DNA from 2 places in the Paenibacillus sp. FSL R7-269 genome. Region 1 is predicted to be linked to the other one. Evidence: riboswitches for the same ligand, from Rfam matches in the RefSeq annotation. Region 1 holds a riboswitch; the other holds the start of a gene.
The links. Region 1 has a riboswitch for glycine ahead of gcvT (glycine cleavage system aminomethyltransferase GcvT). Riboswitches for the same ligand answer to the same signal wherever they lie in the genome.
Positions count from the first base shown of each region.

Region 2: it holds a riboswitch for glycine, as region 1 does, so the genes downstream of both, C162_RS04535 (amino acid permease) here and gcvT (glycine cleavage system aminomethyltransferase GcvT) in region 1, are expected to answer to the same signal.

Region 1 is NZ_ASPS01000023.1:62,754-73,362, forward strand. It holds gene C162_RS12295 (ABC transporter permease) at 143-940, opposite strand; gene C162_RS12300 (ABC transporter permease) at 960-1,769, opposite strand; gene C162_RS12305 (ABC transporter ATP-binding protein) at 1,747-2,796, opposite strand; gene C162_RS12310 (hypothetical protein) at 2,974-3,324, opposite strand; gene C162_RS12315 (helix-turn-helix domain-containing protein) at 3,534-4,310, shown strand; gene gcvPB (aminomethyl-transferring glycine dehydrogenase subunit GcvPB) at 4,415-5,875, opposite strand; gene gcvPA (aminomethyl-transferring glycine dehydrogenase subunit GcvPA) at 5,872-7,224, opposite strand; gene gcvT (glycine cleavage system aminomethyltransferase GcvT) at 7,221-8,345, opposite strand; glycine riboswitch at 8,426-8,526, opposite strand; glycine riboswitch at 8,530-8,627, opposite strand; gene gcvH (glycine cleavage system protein GcvH) at 8,812-9,204, shown strand; gene C162_RS12340 (flagellar motor protein MotB) at 9,305-10,180, opposite strand; gene C162_RS12345 (flagellar motor protein) at 10,177-10,609, opposite strand, start outside.
Region 2 is NZ_ASPS01000011.1:107,350-117,958, reverse strand. It holds gene C162_RS04555 (DUF1304 domain-containing protein) at 1-228, shown strand, start outside; gene C162_RS34960 (methyl-accepting chemotaxis protein) at 267-599, opposite strand; gene C162_RS36840 (hypothetical protein) at 601-1,017, opposite strand; gene C162_RS04545 (DinB family protein) at 1,246-1,797, opposite strand; gene C162_RS04540 (helix-turn-helix transcriptional regulator) at 1,874-2,821, opposite strand; gene C162_RS04535 (amino acid permease) at 2,856-4,232, opposite strand; glycine riboswitch at 4,372-4,451, opposite strand; gene C162_RS04530 (DUF5643 domain-containing protein) at 4,580-5,536, opposite strand; gene C162_RS04525 (ABC transporter permease) at 5,732-6,709, shown strand; gene C162_RS04520 (carbohydrate ABC transporter permease) at 6,725-7,639, shown strand; gene C162_RS04515 (ABC transporter substrate-binding protein) at 7,709-9,304, shown strand; gene C162_RS34085 (sensor histidine kinase) at 9,492-10,609, shown strand, end outside.

The sequences.
Region 1 (10,609 bases):
CCAATCCAGCAAATAAGGTACACCTCTGCACCCTGAGCACCTCATTCACCCTACCCCCGGCTACCTTAAGCTCCCCCAGCACCCGCCGGAACCCGCCGCAAGTGAGCGGCGGACTGCCACACTACCACACCCGCCGCACTCCTCAGTTCCCCGTACTCTCATACCGGGACAACCCGTACCGGAAGACCCCGTAAGCCGCAGCCGCGCTTCCAATTGCCGCGACAGGGGCGAGCAGCCACCAGCCGGACCAGCCGCTTTTGCCGAAGATATAGGTTGCCGGGTAGAAGCTGATGAACGCATAGGGCAGCACCGTCGAAATGAAGATGCGGATCGCCTGCGGAAACAGGGTAATCGGGTATTTGGCCAGATCGGACAGATTATGCACCATCAGCGGAAACGCATTCCCGGCATTGCGAATCCAGAAGGCCGCTGAATTGCCCATGAGATTAATGGATACCCGGATAATGACCGCAGTGACGAACAGCAGGATAAGAATGGCGGCCTTGCCCGCAGTCCAGTGGATAGGGCTGTGCATGAGCGACTGCCAGATGATCACCCCGCCGATGAGCAAATTGCCGAGTCCGTTAATCCCAATCCCCGTGCAGAACACCTGAAGAACCACCGGCACCGGCCACAGCAGATAACGGTCCAGCTCCCCTGTGTTGACCAGCCTGCCCAGCCTCCAACTGCCCTCGAAGAAAAGCGAACCCGCTCCCTCCGTAAGGAAGATCATGGCGTACATGAAGGTGACCTCCCAGAACTGCCAGCCTTGAATATCCGGAATCCGGTCATAGATCACCCACAGGAACACAAATCCCAGAACCTGCGTCAAGGCCGCCGAGCACATTAGGATGTAAAAGTCTTTATTATACTCCAGAATCGCCTTAAGCTGCTGCACATATAGCCTTCTATAGAGATAGAGCATTTGCGATATTTTCATTCTGCGTCCTCCTTCAGCCTTAGCCTCCATGAATGGTCACCTGGCGGACCGCCCAGTTCCACATGGCTTTGCCCGCCATCCAGAGCGTTGCCCCCCAAAAGAGCTGAATCCCGATCAGCCTTAGGCTCTCCCACGTATCTGCCTGCTGCAGGAAGATCATCGTCGGCGTATGAATGATGGCCTGGAAGGGCAGCAGCAGCGCCAGCTTTTCCAGCCAGTCCGGGAAGAAGGCCAGCGGTACCAGTGCGCCTGACAGCAGGTTGGTAAGCGCAATCCGCGTCCAGACTATCCCCAGTGACCCCGTCGACCAGAAGCATAACAGGGCCGCCAGATAGACCACGCCGAATTTGACCACAACCGCGCAGAGCAGACTAACCGCAAACAGCAGATAGACGATAAGCGAGTGGGGGAAGGTCACTCCGGTAAGGAAGGTGGCGAAGACGATCAGCAGAACCGTGCTTATCGCCCCTTCCAGCAGACTCGTACCCAGGGTCTCAGCGAATCGGGCCGTCTGAAAATCAATCGGCTTCAGCAGGTCCATGGCGACGCTGCCGTCCAGGATTTTGCCGGAGATGGAGGTCTCGGAATACCAGGATAAGACGGAATTGGCCAGGAAGGTCACCAGCAGATAGGTCTTCATCTGATCCCAGGAGTAGCCGCCCACCGCCTCGCGCCCGCCATAGATTCCCTGCCAGAGGAAGAAGATTGCGACCAGATTAATTGAGTTTGCTAGTATATTAATGATGTAGGAGTTCCGGTAGGCCATCACATTCTGCAAGGAGCGGTTGGCAATGCTTCTGTATTTGTTAAGCCGGGCTGCTGTCATCATGGTGCGTCTGCCCCCTTGCATCCCGGTGCTCGTTCAGGTCCAAATGGCCGTCATAGACAGCCTTAATGACCTGCTCAATATGGGTATCCTCCATGCGGAAATCGAGTACCTCCCCATGCTTCATCACCCGGCTGACCACTTCACTGGCGGTATACTCATACCGGTCAAAAGTGACGGAGAACTCCTGGCTGCTCTGCTGTTCCAGCTTCAGCCCGGGGCTCTGCTCCAGCAGCTCGTGCAATTCCGGCATAGGGGAGCGTACCTGGAAGAAGATCACACGGTTTTTGGCAAAACGGGCCTTGACCTCGCTCAGCGTACCGTCATAAATAATCGCGCCGTGATCGATAATGACCAGCCGCTTGCACAGGTCTTCAATGTCGCCCAAATCATGGGTCGTCAGCATCACGGTCGTCTGCTGCTCCTGGTTGATCTGCTTGATGAACCCGCGGATCTTCTCCTTCACGGATACATCAAGGCCAATCGTCGGCTCATCGAGATACAGAATCGGCGGGTTATGCAGCAGGGCAGCGGCCAGATCGGCACGCATGCGCTGACCCAGCGAGAGCTTCCGCGCGGAGAGGTGGATGAATTCGCTCATCCCTAGCATTTCGGTGAACAAGTCCATGTTCTTCCTGTAGAGGACATCCGGAATCTGATAGATATCCTTCAGCAGCGAAAAGGACTCGGCAATCGGAATATCCCACCACAGCTGGGTACGCTGCCCAAAGACTGCGCCGATCTGGGCGGCGTTTTCCATTCTTTTGCGGTACGGATTGATCCCGTTCACCGAGATACTCCCGGAGGAAGGCATCAGAATGCCGGTCAGCATCTTGATAGTGGTCGATTTACCGGCACCGTTCGGTCCTACGTAGGCCACCGTCTCCCCGGCTTCAATGCTCAGATTCAGCGGCTTGACCGCCACCTTCTCGATATGCCGGGGCAGGAACAGATGCTTCACCGCTCCCTTTAGGCCGGGCTCCTTCACCGCCTGCATAAAGGACTTACTCAGTCCTCTGGCTTCAATCATACTCAAGCTTAACCCTCCTGTTCATTGATTTGAAAGCGTTACCGCAGATGCATGCGGAGAAAATATCTGAATCCTCAGCGATCGAAAGACGTAAGAGTAAATATATCACTGAGCCGATGTCGAAAACTATCAGATTAGGTCGATTTTGCAAAAAAAAAATCGGCAACCCCGGATAGACTACACCAACCGGGATTTGCCGCTCCGCTTTAGGAGAGTCTGAACGGCGAACCCTACCAGCAGGGGAAACGCCAGCTGAACCTCAAGTCTCCAGTCTACAGCATACAGGTCTACGAGGTTAATCTGCTTCAATAATACATAGGTCACGTTGTATAAGAGGAATGAACAGCTGAAGGTGAGTAGAGGGATCAGATGCAGTGTCCTTTTATTCTGCAGCAGCCGGTATCCCGCAAGGGTTAAGAGTGTATAGCTGGCCATGATGAAGAGGGCATAATTACTGCCGAAGCGCAGGAAGGATACCATGGCGGTAGCCAGATTGAGGGCAGTCGATAGATAGCCGATGCGAAGCATGTCGAACCTCCTGGAATTATGTAGAAATATGAGATGAACAGATTTCTACATTTTACAGCGCTAACGCGGGGATTTACAGATCCAATACTGAATGTTCATTATTCCGTAATTGTATGTTATAATGCTTTCTTTTAAAATTGATGATATAGGAATTGGTAAATATGGAGGGATCGTTTGTGAGAGTCTTTAATCAATCAAGAGCATGGAGTATGCCTGGGGATTTAGAAGCTAGCGAACTTGAAGCCTTCCGGCCCCTGGAGGCAGCTAAGGCCCAAGTCCAGGGAGGGATGTCCGTGGCGGCGGGGGCTTCCGAAGAATCCAGGGAGCACATCTACCATAGAGCTATGATTTCTTCGATCCGCAGTGAAATGAACAAATTAAGCCAGCTGCTCTCGATTCCATATGTGGTATTCCTGACAGACAAGGCGGGGATCATTCTGGAGCTGGTCTATTCCTCTTCGGAGACGCAGGCGGAGATGGAGCAGGCGGAGCTGCGTCCGGGGGTCAGCTTAAGCAGGCAGCAGGCGGGAATGAATGCCGTATCGCTGGCGATGGAGATGAACTGCATCGGGGTGGTGCGGGGAACGGAGCATACGGATCAGACCTTCCGCGACTGGAACTGTGTATGCGCTCCGCTGCAGGATGATGATAGCGTTTACGGGTATGTTGATATTTCTTTTAATAGAGGAGAGCCTATTGAATTCGCCGTTCCCTTCGTGCAGCAGATTGCCGAGAATATCATGGAGAAGTGGATGGAGAAGAACCCGGAGATGCAGCAGTATCGGCTTGAGGCCATGCTTCTGGAATATAAACTGACTGCGCGGGAGCAAGAGGTAGCGAGGCTATGGCTGATGGAGAAGAGCGCGCTGCACATCGGGAGCGATCTGGGGATCAGTGAAGGCACGGTGCGCAATATGTTGAAGAGCATCTATAGTAAAATGCGGGTGAATGACCGCTTCCAGTTCGTGAAGCGCCTTACGCCTTAGCCGGGAGATCCGCTTCCGGGTACATACAAGACAGCCGGGCAGCGATACGAATGTATCCCTGACCCGGCTGTTTGATTTAGAAGCCTAGCTTCTCTGGCAGAAGGTTAACCGCAGGAGCAGTTAAGTACAGGCTTACGCGCGGCCTGCGTCTCATCGAGGCGGCTGATTTCAGTCGTATGCGGTGCGTTAATCACTATCTCCGGCGTTTCCTCAGCTTCCTTAACGATTCGGATCATCGTCTCAATGAAGCCGTCGAGCGTCTCCTTGCTCTCGGTCTCGGTCGGCTCAATCATCATACATTCCTCTACCGTCAGCGGGAAGTAGACGGTTGGCGGATGATAGCCGAAGTCAAGCAGCCGTTTGGCTACATCGAGGGTACGGACGCCGTATTGCTTAAGGTTCTTGCCGGACATGACGAATTCATGCTTGCAGATGCCCGGGAAGGGAATCTCGAAGTAAGGAGCCAGCCGGTGCATCATATAGTTGGCGTTCAGCACGGCGTTCTCGGACACCTCACGCAAGCCGTCAGGACCGTAGGTGCGGATATACGCATAAGCACGGACGAGAATCCCGAAGTTGCCGTAAAAGGCTTTGACGCGGCCGATTGATTCCGGCCCGCCGCAGTCCAGCGTGAAGCTGCCGTCTTCGTTCTGGGCCACAGTAGGCTGCGGCAGGAACGGGATCAGCTTCGCCTTTACACCGACTGGTCCGGCTCCCGGACCTCCGCCGCCATGCGGCGTACTCATCGTCTTGTGCAGATTGAGATGCACCACATCGAAGCCCATATCGCCCGGGCGGGTGATGCCCATAATCGCGTTGGAGTTCGCTCCGTCATAATAGAGCAGGCCACCCGCTTCATGGACAATCGCGGCGATCTCGACGATCTGCGTCTCGAAGAGTCCGAGGGTACTCGGGTTCGTGAGCATCAGCGCGGCGGTGTCGCTGCCGACAGCGGCCTTCAGTGCTTCGAGGTCCACCATTCCCTTGTCATTGGAGGGGATGGTCACGGTGTCGAGACCGGCTGCGGCGGCACTGGCCGGGTTGGTGCCGTGCGAGGAATCGGGCACGATCACTTTGGAGCGGACTTCGCCGCGGCTCTCATGGTAGGCGCGGATCATCATCAGGCCGGTCCACTCGCCGTGGGCGCCGGCAGCGGGCTGCAGGGATACGGCATCCATGCCGGTCAGGGCGGCGAGATCCTTTTGCAGCGTGTACATCAGTTCAAGCGCACCCTGGATGCTCTCTTCCGGCTGATACGGATGGATCTTGGAGAGTCCCGGGAAGCGGGCGACATCCTCGTTGATCTTGGGGTTGTATTTCATCGTGCAGGAGCCGAGCGGATAGAAGCCGTTGTCAACTCCGAAGTTGCGGCGGGACAGGGCGGTATAGTGGCGGATCACATCCACCTCGGATACCTCCGGCAGTACGACCGGCTCACTGCGCAGCAGCCCTTCAGGAATGAGTGAGCCAAGGCCCTCGTCCTGCGGCACATCACACAGAGGCAGGGAGTAGGCAGAGCGGCCTGGACGGCTTAATTCAAAAATCAGACTTTGTTCCGGTTTCATACACAGCCCTCCAGTGCGCTTGCGAATTCGTCAATTTCGGTCTTGCTTCGTTTCTCCGTTACGGCAACCAGCATATGTCCGGCCAGCTCGGGATAATCCCGGCTTAAGTCATAACCGCCCAGATAGCCTTCCTTCAGCAGCTTGGAGTTAACCGCACTCACACTGCTGCCCTCCGGGAGCTTCAGGACGAATTCATTGAAGAACGGGGCAGTGAAGACGCGCTCTGCGCCAGTGATTTCAGCCAGCCGCCCAACGGCATAGTGGCTCTTGCGGATGTTCAACTCACCAACCTCGCGCATGCCCTCCTTGCCCATCACGGACAAGTAGACGGAAGCGCACAGCGCCAAGAGCGCCTGATTGGAGCAGATATTCGAGGTCGCCTTCTCCCGGCGGATATGCTGTTCGCGGGCTTGCAGCGTCAGCACGAAGCCGCGCTTGCCATTCCGGTCAACCGTCTGGCCGACGATCCGGCCCGGCATCCGGCGCATGAGCGGCTCGGCAACGGCGAAGAATCCGCAGGTCGGACCGCCGAGCGAAGCGGCAATTCCCAGCGGCTGCGCGTCACCGACAACGATATCTGCGCCAAGCCGTCCGGGAGACTCCAATACGCCAAGTGCAATGGGATTCGCGCTGACGACAAGCAGTCCCTTAACCGCATGGATCAGCGGTTCGATCCCGCGCAGATCCTCAATCCCGCCGAAGAAGTTGGGGGACTGAACCAGAACGGCAGCGGTATCGCTGTCGATGGCTTCGGCCAGCTTGGCAAGATCCGTTACCCCGTCAGCATAGTCAATCTCTACAATTTGCAGACCCCAGGCGTTGGCGGAGGTACGCAGCACCTGACGCGCTTCCGGGTGAACTGTACGGGAGACAATCAGTTTCTTGCGTTTGGTGGCGCCTGCGGCCAACACAGCCGCTTCGGAGAAGGCGGTTGCGCCGTCATACATACTGGCATTGGCAACCTTCATGCCGGTCAGCTCACAGATATAGGATTGGAATTCAAAGATCGCCTGAAGCTCCCCCTGGCTGATCTCCGGCTGGTAAGGAGTGTAGGCAGTATAGAATTCCGAACGGGAAATCACATGGTTGATGACGACCGGAACGTGGTGGTCGTACAATCCGGCGCCCAGGAAGCTGGTGTGGGTATCGAAGTCGGCATTCTTGTCAGCCAGGCCCTTCATATGGCGAAGCAGTGCGTATTCGTCCAAGGCGCCGGACATCGGCAGGGTTCCCTGGTAACGGACAGACTGCGGAATATCGGCGAACAGCTCATCGATGGATTGTATGCCTACGGTCTCCATCATTTCTGCGCGGTCTTGCTCAGTCATTGGCAGATAGCGGTGCTTCATTGCGGCTTCACTCCTTGGCTTCTTTTGTAGAATGGGGCTTTGATGACGGCAGCCTTGAGCTGCTTGCCGCGAATCTCCACGTACACCTCTGTGCCGATCTCCGTATAGGCAGCGTCCAGCAGGGCGAGTCCGAGATTCCGCTTCAGGGTCGGGGACTGGGTGCCAGTCGTTACTTCACCGATCTTCACTCCGTCCGCGTACACAGGGTAGTGGGAACGGGGAATGCCGCGGTCGATCATCTCCAGGCCCACAAGACGCCGGGGCAGACCGGCTTCCTTCTGCTTCAGCAGGGCATCGCGGCCGATGAAATCGCCGGCGTCCAGCTTCACGAAGAACTGGACACCGGCTTCAAGCGGCGTAATCTCCGCCGACAGCTCCTGGCCGTACAGCGGCAGCTTGGCTTCGAAGCGGAGCGTATCGCGTGCGCCGAGTCCGGCAGGCGTCAGGCCATGCGGAGCGCCAGCGTCCAGCAGGCCGTTCCAGAGTGCTGCTGCTGTATCTGCGGGAGCATACAGCTCGAAGCCGTCCTCACCGGTATATCCGGTACGGGAGAGCAGGACGGTGACGCCGCAGACTTCAGCGTGTTCGAGGAAGTGGAACTGCTTAAGCTCTGTTAGAGACACCTGCGTGACCTTGGCCAGAATCGTCTCTGCCAGCGGACCCTGCAACGCGAGCAGCAGCGTCTCATCCGAGATATTCTTCAGACTGACGCCGCTGAATTCAGCGGTAAGATGCTCCTGCAGCCACTGGAAGTCCTTGTCGATATTGGACGCATTGACGACAAGCATGTAACGCTCCACGCCCAGCCGGTATACCAGCAGATCGTCCACCACTCCGCCGCTTGGGTAGAGCATCAGGGTGTACTGCGCTGCGCCGTCTTCCAGGCGGGTGACATCATTCGTGGTCATTCTCTGGAGGAAGGCTTCTGCACCGCTCCCGGTAACCATGAATTCCCCCATGTGGGAGACATCGAACAGTCCGGCCCGTTCACGGACGGCTTCATGCTCCTTCACGATGCCGGTGAACTGCACCGGCAGCTCCCAGCCGCCGAAATCAATACATCTGGACTCCGCATAAGCGGCATAGAGGTCATAAAAAGGCGTTCTTCTCAAAGACTCCATCTTGTCACTCCCTTGGTCTGATTACATACGAAAAAGGACAGGCGAAAGCCATTATGCACGCATGCATAAATGGACTTCCGCTCTGTCCTTGGTACCTGAGAGTTACCCTGCAATGAAGCGCAGGTTTCCCCGTTGGTGATCCGTGAAGCCTGCGGCGCAGGCACCCGGATGCTCTCCAGAGATGCGTCCGGCAAAGGTCCTTTTGCCTGAGAGATTCACCCATCCCGGGCTTACTCCTTCGGCGCTGTCTTCCTGTGAGACAGTCTCTCCCTATGCCATCATTCGCAAACCATATGTTTTTCTACTGACTCCATTAAACCGGGTAACCCTCTGCCCTGTCAATCAAAAAACGTCAAAAAGTTGACAAATTTAATTTTACTGTCAGTTATATTGACATTAGGCAAGCCGATAACTTAGGCTATAACTAAATTTAGAACTCCAATTACGGAAAAGAGGCGGCTTGGACATGAGTGAAGTGCTTGACAACCTGCTATACAGCGAAGAGCATGAGTGGGCGCAGCAGGGCGAGGGACGCGTAGTACGTGTAGGGATTACGGATCATGCGCAGCATCTGCTGGGCGATATCGTGTTTGTAGAATTTCCGGAAGTAGGCGCGGCGATCTCCGCAGGCGACAGCGTGGGCAGTATCGAATCCGTGAAGACCGTATCGGAGCTATATTCACCCGTATCAGGCAAGGTGACCAAGATCAACGATGCGCTGGAGGCCAGCCCGGAGCTGATCAACGATCACCCTTACGGGGACGGCTGGATTTTTGAGCTGGAGCTTGATGCAGAGTTCGGAGAGGCAGTAACCGGCCTGCTGGATGCGGCTGCGTACAAGGAACTGGTTGGGGAATAAAAGGTAGCTTATTTGCGGAAGCGGATGTTAATACGGCAGACCTCTCTTTATAACATTAGATGTTACTAATGTGAGAGGTCTGTCTTTTTGCGTCTGTATCTTACTCCTTCTCCTGAAGCTGGCGCAGCACAATCAGTTCAACCCGGCGGTTCCGCTGCTTTCCCTCAGTGGTTGTATTATCGTAAGCAGGCCGGGTATCGGCATAACCTGCGTACTGGAAGGTATCAGGGCTCAGCCCCTCTTTGTCCAGAAAAAAGCGCAGGACGGACAGCGCCCGGGCGCCCGATAACTCCCAGTTGTCTTTGTACACTGATCCTGGTGTCACGGGAACATTGTCGGTGTGGCCTTCGATGCTGATGGTAGCGCCGATACCGCGGAATAGGCCGGAGAGCTGGCGCAGTGCAGGGAAGGCAGGGGATTTCAACTCAGCCTTTCCCGCATCGAACAGGAACCGGTCACTCAGCGTGATGGCAATGCCCTGCGGCTTATCAGCAACAAAAATCTGTTCCCCAAGGTTATTCTCCTCCACATACTCCGTGATGACGCCCATAAGAGCAGCCAGCTTCGCTTCCTGTTCCCGAAAAGCAAGCTCGCGCGCTGACGGCTGGTGCCCCGCCCCATCTCCTGTTTGCCCGGTTCCATTCAGCCCGTCCGCATCCGCAGAGTCTGTGGCTGAAGGAGCGCCAGTGTCTCCACCGTCTTCATTATGACCCTTCGAAACGCCAGCCCCGGTGATTCCCTGATTGCCTTCCAGCACGCCGCTTCCGCCTTCCAGCACTGCACTTCCGCTCTTGAAGGTATCCGATAAGGAGCCGCTGACAATGGCATACTTCTGCGAATCCAAGCTGCTCATAGCATACAGAATCACGAAGAAAATAAGCAGAAGCGTGATCAGATCCGCGTAGGTAATCATCCAGCGGTCCCGGCTCTCCTTGCCGGCGGCGGCACGGGGCTGCCGGCGGTTTCTTTGTCTCATAGCGGTTCCTCCGGGCTGGTGCGGATGCTGCGTTTAGGAGCGTCTGTCAGGAAAGGGGCCAGCTTTTGCCGGACCAGATGCGGGTGATCCCCATTCTGCAGGGACAGAATGCCGACGAGCAGCATCTCCATGGTGCCCAGCTCACTTTGGCTGCGGGATTTGATTTTGGAGGCGATGGGTAAAAAGAGTAGATTGGCACTGGCTACGCCATAGAGTGTTGCTGTAAAAGCTACGGCAATCGACGCACCCAGATTGGAAGGGTCCGTTAAATTGCTTAGAACCCGGATTAGCCCCATAACGGTACCGATAATGCCCATGGTCGGTGCATAGCCGCCGGCGGCTTCGAATATTTTGGCATAGCCTTCATATTTCAGCTCCTTGGCATCCATCCCAAGCTCCAGGATCTGGCGGACCTGATCCGGGTCATTG
Region 2 (10,609 bases), on a different contig from region 1:
TCGCTTGCTGCCAACCAGGGCTTGTATAACGGCTTCCTGGCAGCCGGTCTAGTCTGGGGCCTGCTGCATCCGAGCGCAGACTTCGGTTACCAGCTGCAATTGTTCTTCCTGATCTGTGTGGCGGTTGCGGCCATCTACGGCGGACTCACCTCTAAGAGATCCATCCTGCTGATGCAAGGCCTCCCGGCCTTCCTGGCGCTGGCAGCCACACTGATCGCACATCTGTAAGATTCGCGGGACTATGCAGGGAGCTTCCACACTTGCCCTCACAGCTTCTGCGCGAACTGGTTCAACTGCTCAGACATCGCCCGGATCTCCTCAATGAAGCTGGACATCTCTTGCGTTGAAGCTGCCTGCTCTTGCCCCACTGAGGCAATCTGACCGATGGATTGGCCGATTCCCTTCATCGCTGTCTGGATCTCCCGCAGGGTGTCCCGTATCCGCTGCGCGGATTGCTCGGTCTCCTGTGAGAACTTGCGGATTTCTCTGGCGACAATGTCGAAGCCCCGGCCCTTCTCTCCGGCATGGGCGGCCTCAATAGCCGCATTAATTCCAAGCAGATGCGTCTGGTCGGCGACCTTCCTCAGAACGGCCAGCACTTCATCGCTTTTGTGGACACTTGCAGCAGTGGTCTCTGACTGGACCAGCAGCTTCTGAGAGAAGCCGGTCAGCAATTTCCCGCAGCTCGGTCTGTCTGCGCACCTGAATGCAGACCGCCCCGCAGACACGTTCATCCTCTCCATGTACCGGAAGGACCGTACCCACAAATTCGTATCCATAATACTCTTTGGGAACATTGGCCCTTGAGTATTCATCATTTTTCAGTGCGTGATACAGAGGTTCGTCCGCGTGAATAATCTGCCCGGCGCGAATCCCCAGATCAATGGAATCCCCGGGGTAATAGGCGAGAAACTTCTCGGTATCACAGACGGCAATCGAGATATCGTATGGAAAAGCAGCTTTCAGAACGGGCGCGAGATTTATTATATCTTCAAGGGAGCGTACGATGTTTTTCATAGGTGCGGATCTCCTTTTATTCAGTTAGCTTCAGGGTACAGCGAAATCAAGAGTTAAGTTCGACATGTTGCGACAAACCTCCTTTATTCAAAAATGAATAATTAAAAATTGACCATTGTGGTCGGTTTTTCGATCACATTGGGCACGTGAACCCTCGACGTGATCAGTGTAGCAAAATAGCCGGAGCCCTCAGTTACAACTGACAGGCTTCGGCTTATTGGCGTTCTTCTATTGCGCAACACTTGATCCTATGAAATCCTTCAACCGGTTCAGCTGCAGCAAGTGATGGCGGTAGTGCATCTCAATCAGCAGATACCATTCTGCCCCAGACAAGGGGCCGAACCGGGGATGAGGGGCGGTGCTGTGCTCAGGTGCCTGCGCAAGCTTCGGAAGGGTCTCGCGCATCCGCTCAATCACTGTGTTCAGGCCTTGGATCAGCTGCTCCTTGCTCTCCGGCTGCACCGGCGTATACTGCGGTGACGGCGGAACATGAACGCGTACAGGCGGGAAGCTGCCCCCGGCAAAAACCGCTTTACCATCCGGAGTCATCTCTGCTTCCTTCCCCGCCGCTTGCCCGTCCCCGGCCAGACACTGATCGATATTACGAAGCTGCATGTACAGCGCCGATTGTATTAAGTGCTGAACCATCTGCCCGAGAGACCACTCTCCTTCGGCAGGCTGCCGCAGCAGCTGCTCCATACTGAAGGTATCTAATTCCATAAGATAGTGATTCGCAGTCTTTTCAAATTGCTGTAAGGCTTCCGTAATCTTCGTATTCATATTCATAGTATTCAGGCAACTCCTTTATTCTTAAGGTCTGACCTGAATATACACAACCGCTCCTGACAACGTTATGTCAGTAGCGTTCCAGCATTCTCGCCGTTTCCTCCCGCACAAGCTTCCGCAAGGCTTCCGGCTCCAGGACAACCGCCCCCGCTCCCCAGCCAAGCACCCATTGCAGCAGGTCCCCGGGCTGGCGTACGCGGAAGGTCATATGCCTGCCGTCTGCCCGGTCCTCCACGGCCTCCAGATAAAAGTTATTCGATTCAGCCGCCTTGTCAGCTATCTCGGGATGCACCAAAATACACACGCGTACATGGCGGTCATCCTCCGGCTGATACTCGTGCAGATCGAAATCCGCAGGCACTTCGAACCGGTCATCCAGAACGGTAAGCCCGCTCATTCTGGATAACCGGAAATGACGGATTTCCTGCCGCAGCCAGCACCAGGCGACCAGGGTCCAGGCGCCTCTGTTCAGGACAAGTCCATACGGCGAGGCGGTTCGGATACTCCGGTGACTTCCGTCAGCTTCCTGTCTGCCCTTCGTATACCCGAAGCTGATCTTCCGCTGATCCAGAATCGCGCGGCGGATCTGCTCCATGTACTCCTTCTCCTGTCCTTGCAGCTTATCTTTACTGGTACTCAGCAGCAGGATGCTCTGGCGGAGCCGGGCAGCATTCTCCTTGACATCACCCGGCAGAATCGCTTCAATCTTCCTGCCTGCTGCGGATGCCCGGTTACCATACTCCGTATCGAACCGCTGCTCCACGAAATCCGTCCCGATCAGCAGAGTCACAGCCTCCTCCGCTGTGAAGCTGACCGGGGGCAGGAAATACCCCTTTACCAGTGAATATCCCTGACCTGTAGCTCCTACCACCGGCACTCCGGCTTCACTAAGCGCCTGGATATCGCGGTAGATGGTTCTTACACTAGTCTCGAAGACAGACGCCAGATCCTCTGCCCGTACGACCCCTTTGCGCTGCAGCTCCAGTACGATGGCTAACATGCGGTCTGTCTTGTTCATGCGGCGGCTGCACCCTCTTCATCCTGAAATCAGTTTATGTATTGATTATACTGATTTCCTGTTCGTTTTTCTCCTTACGGCTTCTGATGGAGTACAGAACGAACAGCAGAATGAACCAGAGCGGAGTAAACAGCAGCGCCGGACGGGTCTCGTCGGCAAAGAGCATGATCACTAGAATGGCGGCGAACAGCGTCAGGACAGCATAGTTAATCACCGGGGTGAACGGCGCTTTGAATTTGGAAGCGGCATGTAAATCCGGGCGGTTCCTTTTATACTTGATATGGCAGACCAGCACAACGCCCCAGACCCAGATGAAGCAAATGGCGCTGATTGTAGTCACGATGCCGAAGGCCTGACCCGGAATAAGCTTGCTGAGCAGCGCTCCGGCAGAGATTACTATAGTAGAAATAAACAGGGAATTCGCAGGCACATGATTCCGGTTCAGCTTGCCGAGCTGAGGGGAGGCCTGATTCCTTCTGCTCAGATTGTAGAGAATCCGGCTGGTCGAGAACATCCCGCTGTTGCAGGCGGAGGCCGCCGAGGTTAAGACCACGAAATTGATAATTCCCGCAGCAATCGGAATCCCGACCAGACTGAAGGTGCGCACGAACGGACTTTCAGACGCGCTAAGCTGGGTCCAGGGATTAATGCACAGCAGCACGAAGAGCGCGCCTACATAGAAGAACAGAATCCGCAGCGGAATTTTGTTGATCGCGGACGGGATGTTTTTCTCAGGATTCGCCGTCTCCGCTGCCGATACCCCCACCAGCTCCACGCCGACATAAGCGAATACCACCATCTGGAAGGAGAACAGGAAGCCCTTCACCCCGTTCGGGAATACGCCCCCGTGCTCCCAGAGATTGCGGACCGACACTGAGCCTGCATCCGTCTTGAACTGGGTCACCAGCAGGACAATCCCCAGGCCGATCAGAGCCAGAATCGTAACTACCTTGATCAGAGCAAACCAGAATTCGAGTTCCCCGAAGCTTTTGACCGTTAGCAGATTGAGTCCGAGCAGAATGATCAGGCAGATCACGGCCGGTACCCACTGCGGAATATCGAACCAGTACTGCACATAGACGCCCACTGCAATCACATCGGCCATCGCCGTCATAATCCAGCAGAACCAGTAGGTCCAGCCTGTAATGAATGCCGCGCGCGGCCCCAAGTAATCCTCAGCAATGTCTGTAAAAGATTGATACCCCGCCTTCGAGAGCAGCAGTTCCCCCAGCGCACGCATCACAAAAAACACGGCGATTCCCACGATCAGATACGTAAGCATGATGGAGGGCCCGGCCTGCTGAATTGCCTTGCCCGATCCCAGGAATAAACCTGTGCCAATCGTACCTCCGATGGCGATAAGCTGGACGTGCCGGTTTGCAAGCTCTCTTTTTAATTCTGTCTGTGCCATACCTGTTTCCCCCTTAATGTATACAATGCTGAAAATACGCAAAAAGGAGACTGGATATCATCCAATCTCCCGGTTCATAAGAGGTTCCAAATAAGCTATCTGCCCACGCTGAAGGGAATCAGCCAGGGAAATAGAAATCCGGTACTCTTCTGTCCTTTTGCCTGAGATTGTGAACCCTTCGGCGCTGCGGTCTCCCGCAGTCTCTCCAGAAGCTGCTCCAGCTATAGTGTGATCCATAGCCTTCATAGCTTGCGAATATTTAATTATTTGAAGCGGACTTCATCTAAATATTTGTCAATTCTATTCATAGCCCAGACTTCTGTCAATAACATTAGTTACATCGCTTGTTATTTAACCGTAATTTTGGTTTCCAGATCTTTATAATAGGTTTTAGCCCATTGGCCCTGTTTGTCCTTGAACATTTTCCCGCTGGCATCCTTGGCATACGTAAACGGCTTAACACTAATGGTCTTCGGGACGGCCGGAAAAGCACCGTAGTTCTGCTCCTCAGTACCGCTTGTCTTAACCTTCTCAAACGGCTTGCCCCACGGCGAGCTCACATTCCCTTTCTCATCCACAAGGTCATATAACATTCTCTCCGGGCTCACCTTGGACTTGGCCGCCGCCGGAACTGCGCCCTTGAAGCTCACCTGCAGAGACATTGTTAACGGGGTCATCTGGAAGGATGTCACTGTGTAGCTGAATGTGCTGTTCTTCTTGGAGACGCCCGGCTTCAAGCTTAAGAGGGTCCCCAGCTTGTTCACTTGAACTTTAAAAACAAACGGCTCCTTCACCCCGTTGGCGTAAGTCTTCAGCGTAAGGTCGAATTTATCCGGGATTTGCTGCTTCATCGCGCCCTTATTCAGATAGATCAAGGCTGTGTCCGTATCCTCCGGATTTGTACTGATGGAAGTATCGTACAACAGCTTTTTCCCATTGATTAACACGTCCACATTCCTGGTCTGGTCTAGGAAAGAACCGTTCTTGTCCACCGTCCCTCCGTCCTGCCGGATGCCTGCGATAAATTGATTACTGTCATAGGTCAGATCGGTTAGTGTCAGGGTTACCCCCTCCTGGGTCACGGCCTGATTCGGGGCGGCAGCAAGCTTTTTCTGAACAATCGCCTTCAGAGTGGCGTTATCGCTGGCCGCGAACACGCTGCCCGCCTTATTATCCTTGTTAACATCGGCTGCCGCCGCTACGGGTAAAGAGTATCCCCCGCCGACAACTGTCCCTCCGAGTACAGCGGTTACTGCTGTTGCTATAATTGCTTTCTTCATCGTATTTAAGCTGATCGTGTACATAGCTTTTCTCCTTTGCTTTTGAAGAATATACAAGAATAACGCTTCCCGGCTGCTAGTTTGTGACATAAGTACAGAAATAGCGTCTCTGCATAAAAGTCATTTTTGAATAAACAGAGTCATTTACAAGAAAGAATTCCGTTCATCCGCTCTACTATAATAAATTCATCCAGAACAAGTAGAGTGAGGTTAGAACTTATGGCAAATCCTGCACCACAAGCTATGAACACCAAGCTAGCGCCACCGCCCCAGGGCCGTTTCGGCCGTCTGCTGCACAATATCGTGCGATACCGGGTGCTGCTGTTGATGCTGCTGCCCACGTCGATTATCTTTTTCATCAACTGCTATATTCCGATGTTCGGATTATTCATTGCCTTCAAGAACATCAACTACATTGATGGCATTATGGGCAGTCCCTGGGCCGGGCTGGATAACTTCCGGTTCCTCTTCGCCACCTCTGACGCCCTGCGGGTGACCATCAACACCGTGGGTTACAATGTGGTCTTCATTATCTCAGGCCTTATTCTCTCCGTCTCGCTGGCGATTGCGATCAATGAGGTGCGTAACAAGCTGGCCTCGAAGTTCTTCCAGACCGTGATGATTATGCCGAACTTCCTGTCCATGGTCGTGGTCAGCTTCATCGTCTATGCCTTCCTGCACCCGGAGTACGGCTTCCTGGTCAAGCATATTCTGCCGATGTTCGGCTACTCCTCGGTGAACGCTTATATGCATCCTAACGCATGGCCTTACATTCTGTGGATCACCAAAATGTGGCACTCCATCGGGATCGGCAGTGTCATCTACCTTGCAGCCATCACCGGCATCAGCGAAGAGTTGTACGAAGCTGCGGTGATGGACGGGGCCAGCAAATGGCAGCAGATTACCAAGATTACCCTGCCGCTGCTTACGCCGATCATGGTGATTCTCACGATTCTTAACATGGGCGGTATCTTCCGCTCTGACTTCGGGCTGTTCTACCATGTGACCCTGGACTCCGGTGCGCTGCGCTCGACTACGGACGTCATCGACACCTATGTCTACCGGGGCCTGATCCAGCTCAATGACCTGGGGATGTCCTCTGCGGCGAACTTCTATCAATCTGTCGTCGGCTTCTTCCTGGTCATCGGCGCGAACGCTCTGGCCCGTAAGCTGAACCGCGATACGGCGCTTTTCTAGAAACGGAGGATTCTAATGACTACTGCATCCCGAAGCAACCCTTATACCAAAGGCTCTACTACCGCCCAGATTATTCTGAATGTATTCTTCATCGCCTTCAGCCTGGCGTGTATCCTGCCGATCCTGCTCATTGTCGCTATCTCCTTAACCAACGAGAAGGCCTTGACGCTGCAGGGTTACAAGTTCTGGCCCGATCATATCGACGCGTCCGCGTACCAATATTTGTTCAAGCATTCGGAGACACTGGTTAAGGCTTATGGTGTCAGCCTGACCGTTACCCTTATCGGAACTGTTCTGGCCGTGCTGCTGATTGCGCTGTATGCGTATCCGCTCTACCGGAAGGATTTTCCTTTTAAAAAGACATTCAACTTCTACCTGCTGATCACCATGCTGTTCTCGGGAGGGCTTGTCCCCTTCTATCTGCTATATGTGAACTATCTCGATCTGAAGGACTCGCTGGTTGCGCTGATTCTGCCCGGCCTGTCCAATGCCTTCTATATCTTCATCACCCGCACCTTCTTCCAGCAGACGATTCCGGAGGAGATGATTGAATCCGGCAAGCTCGACGGGGCCTCGGAGTGGCGGATCTTCTTCCAGCTGGTGCTGCCGATCTCCCTGCCTGTGCTGGCGACCATCGGACTGTTCACTACGCTGATGTACTGGAATGACTGGTTCAACTCCATGCTATTCATTAATGACACCAATAAGTTCTCGCTGCAGTACGTCATGATTCAGATGATCCGCCAAGCCGAATTCTTCAAAACCCAGCTTGCCGGCACCGGTGTCGCCCTGATGGTACAGGAATCCGTTCCGACCGAAAGTCTGCGGATGGCCATGGTTGTGCTGTCGATTGGTCCGATTCTGTTCATCTATCCGTTCTTCCAGAAGTACTTCACCAAAGGCCTCACGATTGGTGCGATCAAAGGTTAATTGGTCTAGCTCTGGCGTAAATGCCGGTTAGAATATATGATCTAATTATCATTGAGGAGGTTCATACAAATGAGAACAACCAGAAGCTCGGGCGCGGTGCTTGCTGCCCTAACCGCCGTGATACTGGGCATTACCGGATGCGGCGGGGGCAATTCAGGTGCATCCGCACCTTCCAAGGCAGAATCGACAGCAGCAGCTACAACAGCAGGCACGGAAGGCAGCACTAATCCTGACACCTCAACGTTCCGGAAGCTGAAAGTTTACACGGTCGGGAATTTCCCGCAAAATGATACCAAGGCGGTTGTGGACGAGATCAACAAGTATCTCAAAGAAAAAATCAACGCCGAGATTGACTTCCAGGGACTCCCTTGGTCCTCCTGGGCCGAGAAGATGGCACTAGCCTATCAATCCGGTGAACAGGTCGATTTGACCTTTGCTCCGAACTGGGCGGATTTCGCCAATAACGTAGCCAAAGGCGCATTTCTCCCGCTGGATGATCTGTTAGCCAAATATGGACAAGGCATCAAGGACACCCTTGATCCCCGCTTCCTTGACGGCGGAACGGTTGACGGCAAAATCTATGCGATTCCTACCAATAAGGAAATCGGCGAGAGCCATACCATTATGTTCCGCAAGGATCTGGTAGATAAATACGGCTTCGATGTGAACTCAATTGAGACGCTGGAGGACCTGGAGCCATGGCTGCAGACGATCAAGGAGAAGGAACCGGCCATCGCGCCTATCTGGCTATCCGGCAGCGGATCGGATACCCTGGGCTACTTCGACAAGACCAAAGAGAGCATGAAGGAGAACTTCCGTTATGAGCTGGTGGCAGGCGCTCCTGCCGGAATCGTCCTGGATACCAAGACCGATAAGATGGTGATCAGCTCGATGGAGTCCGACACCGCGATCTACCGGATGAAGCTCTATGGCGACTGGTTCAGCAAGGGCTACATTAATAAGGATGCGGCAACGACTAAGACCAGTACTGAAGACGCTTTCAAGGCCGGCAAGACTTGGATGAAATTCGGTTCTGACAAGCCGGACTCCGACAAGGAAGATTCCATCGCCACCGGCATTGAGCTGGTGAAGCTGAAGGGGAATGAACCCGAGATCAGCACAGCCAGCGTCAGCAACTCCATGATGGCCATCGGACGCACCTCGATTGATCCCGAGCGGACGATGATGCTGCTGAACCTGCTGCATACCGACCCCGTTCTGGTCAATCTGATTGACTTCGGCGTAGAGGGCCGGCAGTATGTCAAGGTAGAAGGCAAGGACAACTTCATCAAGCTGCCTGACGGCATTGCTACCCGTGCCGATACCGGCTGGGCACCGGGAATTGAATGGATGTTCGGCAACCAGACCATAACCTATCTGTGGGAAGGCGAAAGTGCCGATAAATGGGAGAAGTTCAAGGCTTATAACGAGAGTGCCCATAAGGTGAAGTCCTTCGGCTTCAACTTCAATACCGACGCTGTCAAAACACAGGTCTCTGTGGTCAGCAATATTATCAAGGAATTCCGCCCGCTGCTGGAAACGGGCAGCCTGGGAGTAGACAAGGTGCTGACGGAATACAATAATAAGCTGAAGGCAAACGGTATTGAGGATATCCGAGCCGAGGTTCAGAAGCAATATGATGCCTGGAAGGCCAAACAATCCTAAACAAACAAGTGGAAACGACTATGCCGTCCTTTTAAGGACGGTATCGTGTCAGCGAGAAATATAAGGATAAGTTGTCGTGTGGAACATACAAATTCTTATATTTTAAGCTAAGGGGAAGGACGGCAGCCGTCCTTCCCCTTTCCTGCCGCTCAGCGTGTAAATGTACCTAAGGATAAGGGGGATGACTGTGAAACTATCATTGCGATTCAAAGTGAGTGCCCTTGTCCTGCTGCTGGTCACGCCGCTGTTCCTCTTTCTCTCCTACACCAATCTCTATTCCACCAACATTGTCCGGGAGAAGGTTGCGAAGTCTGCTTCGGACACGTTGACCCTGCACTTAGGTACTCTCGATGAGCTGCTGGAGCAGACCAGCCATTATCTGCTGCGTACCGCCAATGAGAACATGCTGCTGGAGCTCTATTCGGACAGCGGGCCCGACAGCGTCAATTATTATCTGTCCATCCGTAAGCTGATGGACCAGTGGTACAGCGATGTCAGCTACTACACCATTATCCGCAGTGTCTTCGTCTACCATCAGGACCGGGATGAATTATTCCTCAGCAGCCAGAGAGAGTATTACCAGGAGAAGGAGGTCATTGCCTCCGGGCTGTCTTCACACCTCAAGGCCCCTAATCTCCAGGCCTCCCTGAAGTGGGAGACTGTGACTCTCGGCGGAGAGCCGGTGTTATTCAAGGTGCTGCCGGACAAGAGCGGCCGGCTTCTCATGGGGGTACTGGTCAGTATCGATTCTCTGGCCCAGCCGCTGACCCAGTTGGAGTCTACCGGAGGCAGCGGGCAGGTGGGCATGATCGACAATGACGGTAAATTGCTCTGGGGCCAGTTCGCCAGTGAAGATCTTGCGCTCATCCGCAACCAGCTGGGCCGTCCTGACCGTCCGGTGGATGCCTCGATTCGCCTGAGTAACGGCAATTCGTATTTGCTGATTGACAAGCCTTCGCAGTATTCCAATCTGAATGTCTTCTTCCTGCTTGACGAGAAATCGATTCTGGACGAGCTGCCGATCTTCCAGCGGATCATCAAGGTCATTCCTTTCGTCATTATCCTCGTAATGGTTATTCTGCTGGCTCTGCTCAGCAGGCTGGTGTTCAAGCCTATCCAGCAATTGACCAGCGGGATGCGCATCCTGGGGAAGGGGCAGCTGGAATACCGGCTGAAGGATGGCAACAGCAGAGAGTTCCAGATCATTACGATGCAATTCAACCAGATGGCGGAGCAGATCGGTAATCTCAAGATTGATGTGTATGAGGAGCAGATGAAGGTGCAGCAGGCCGAGCTGAAGCATCT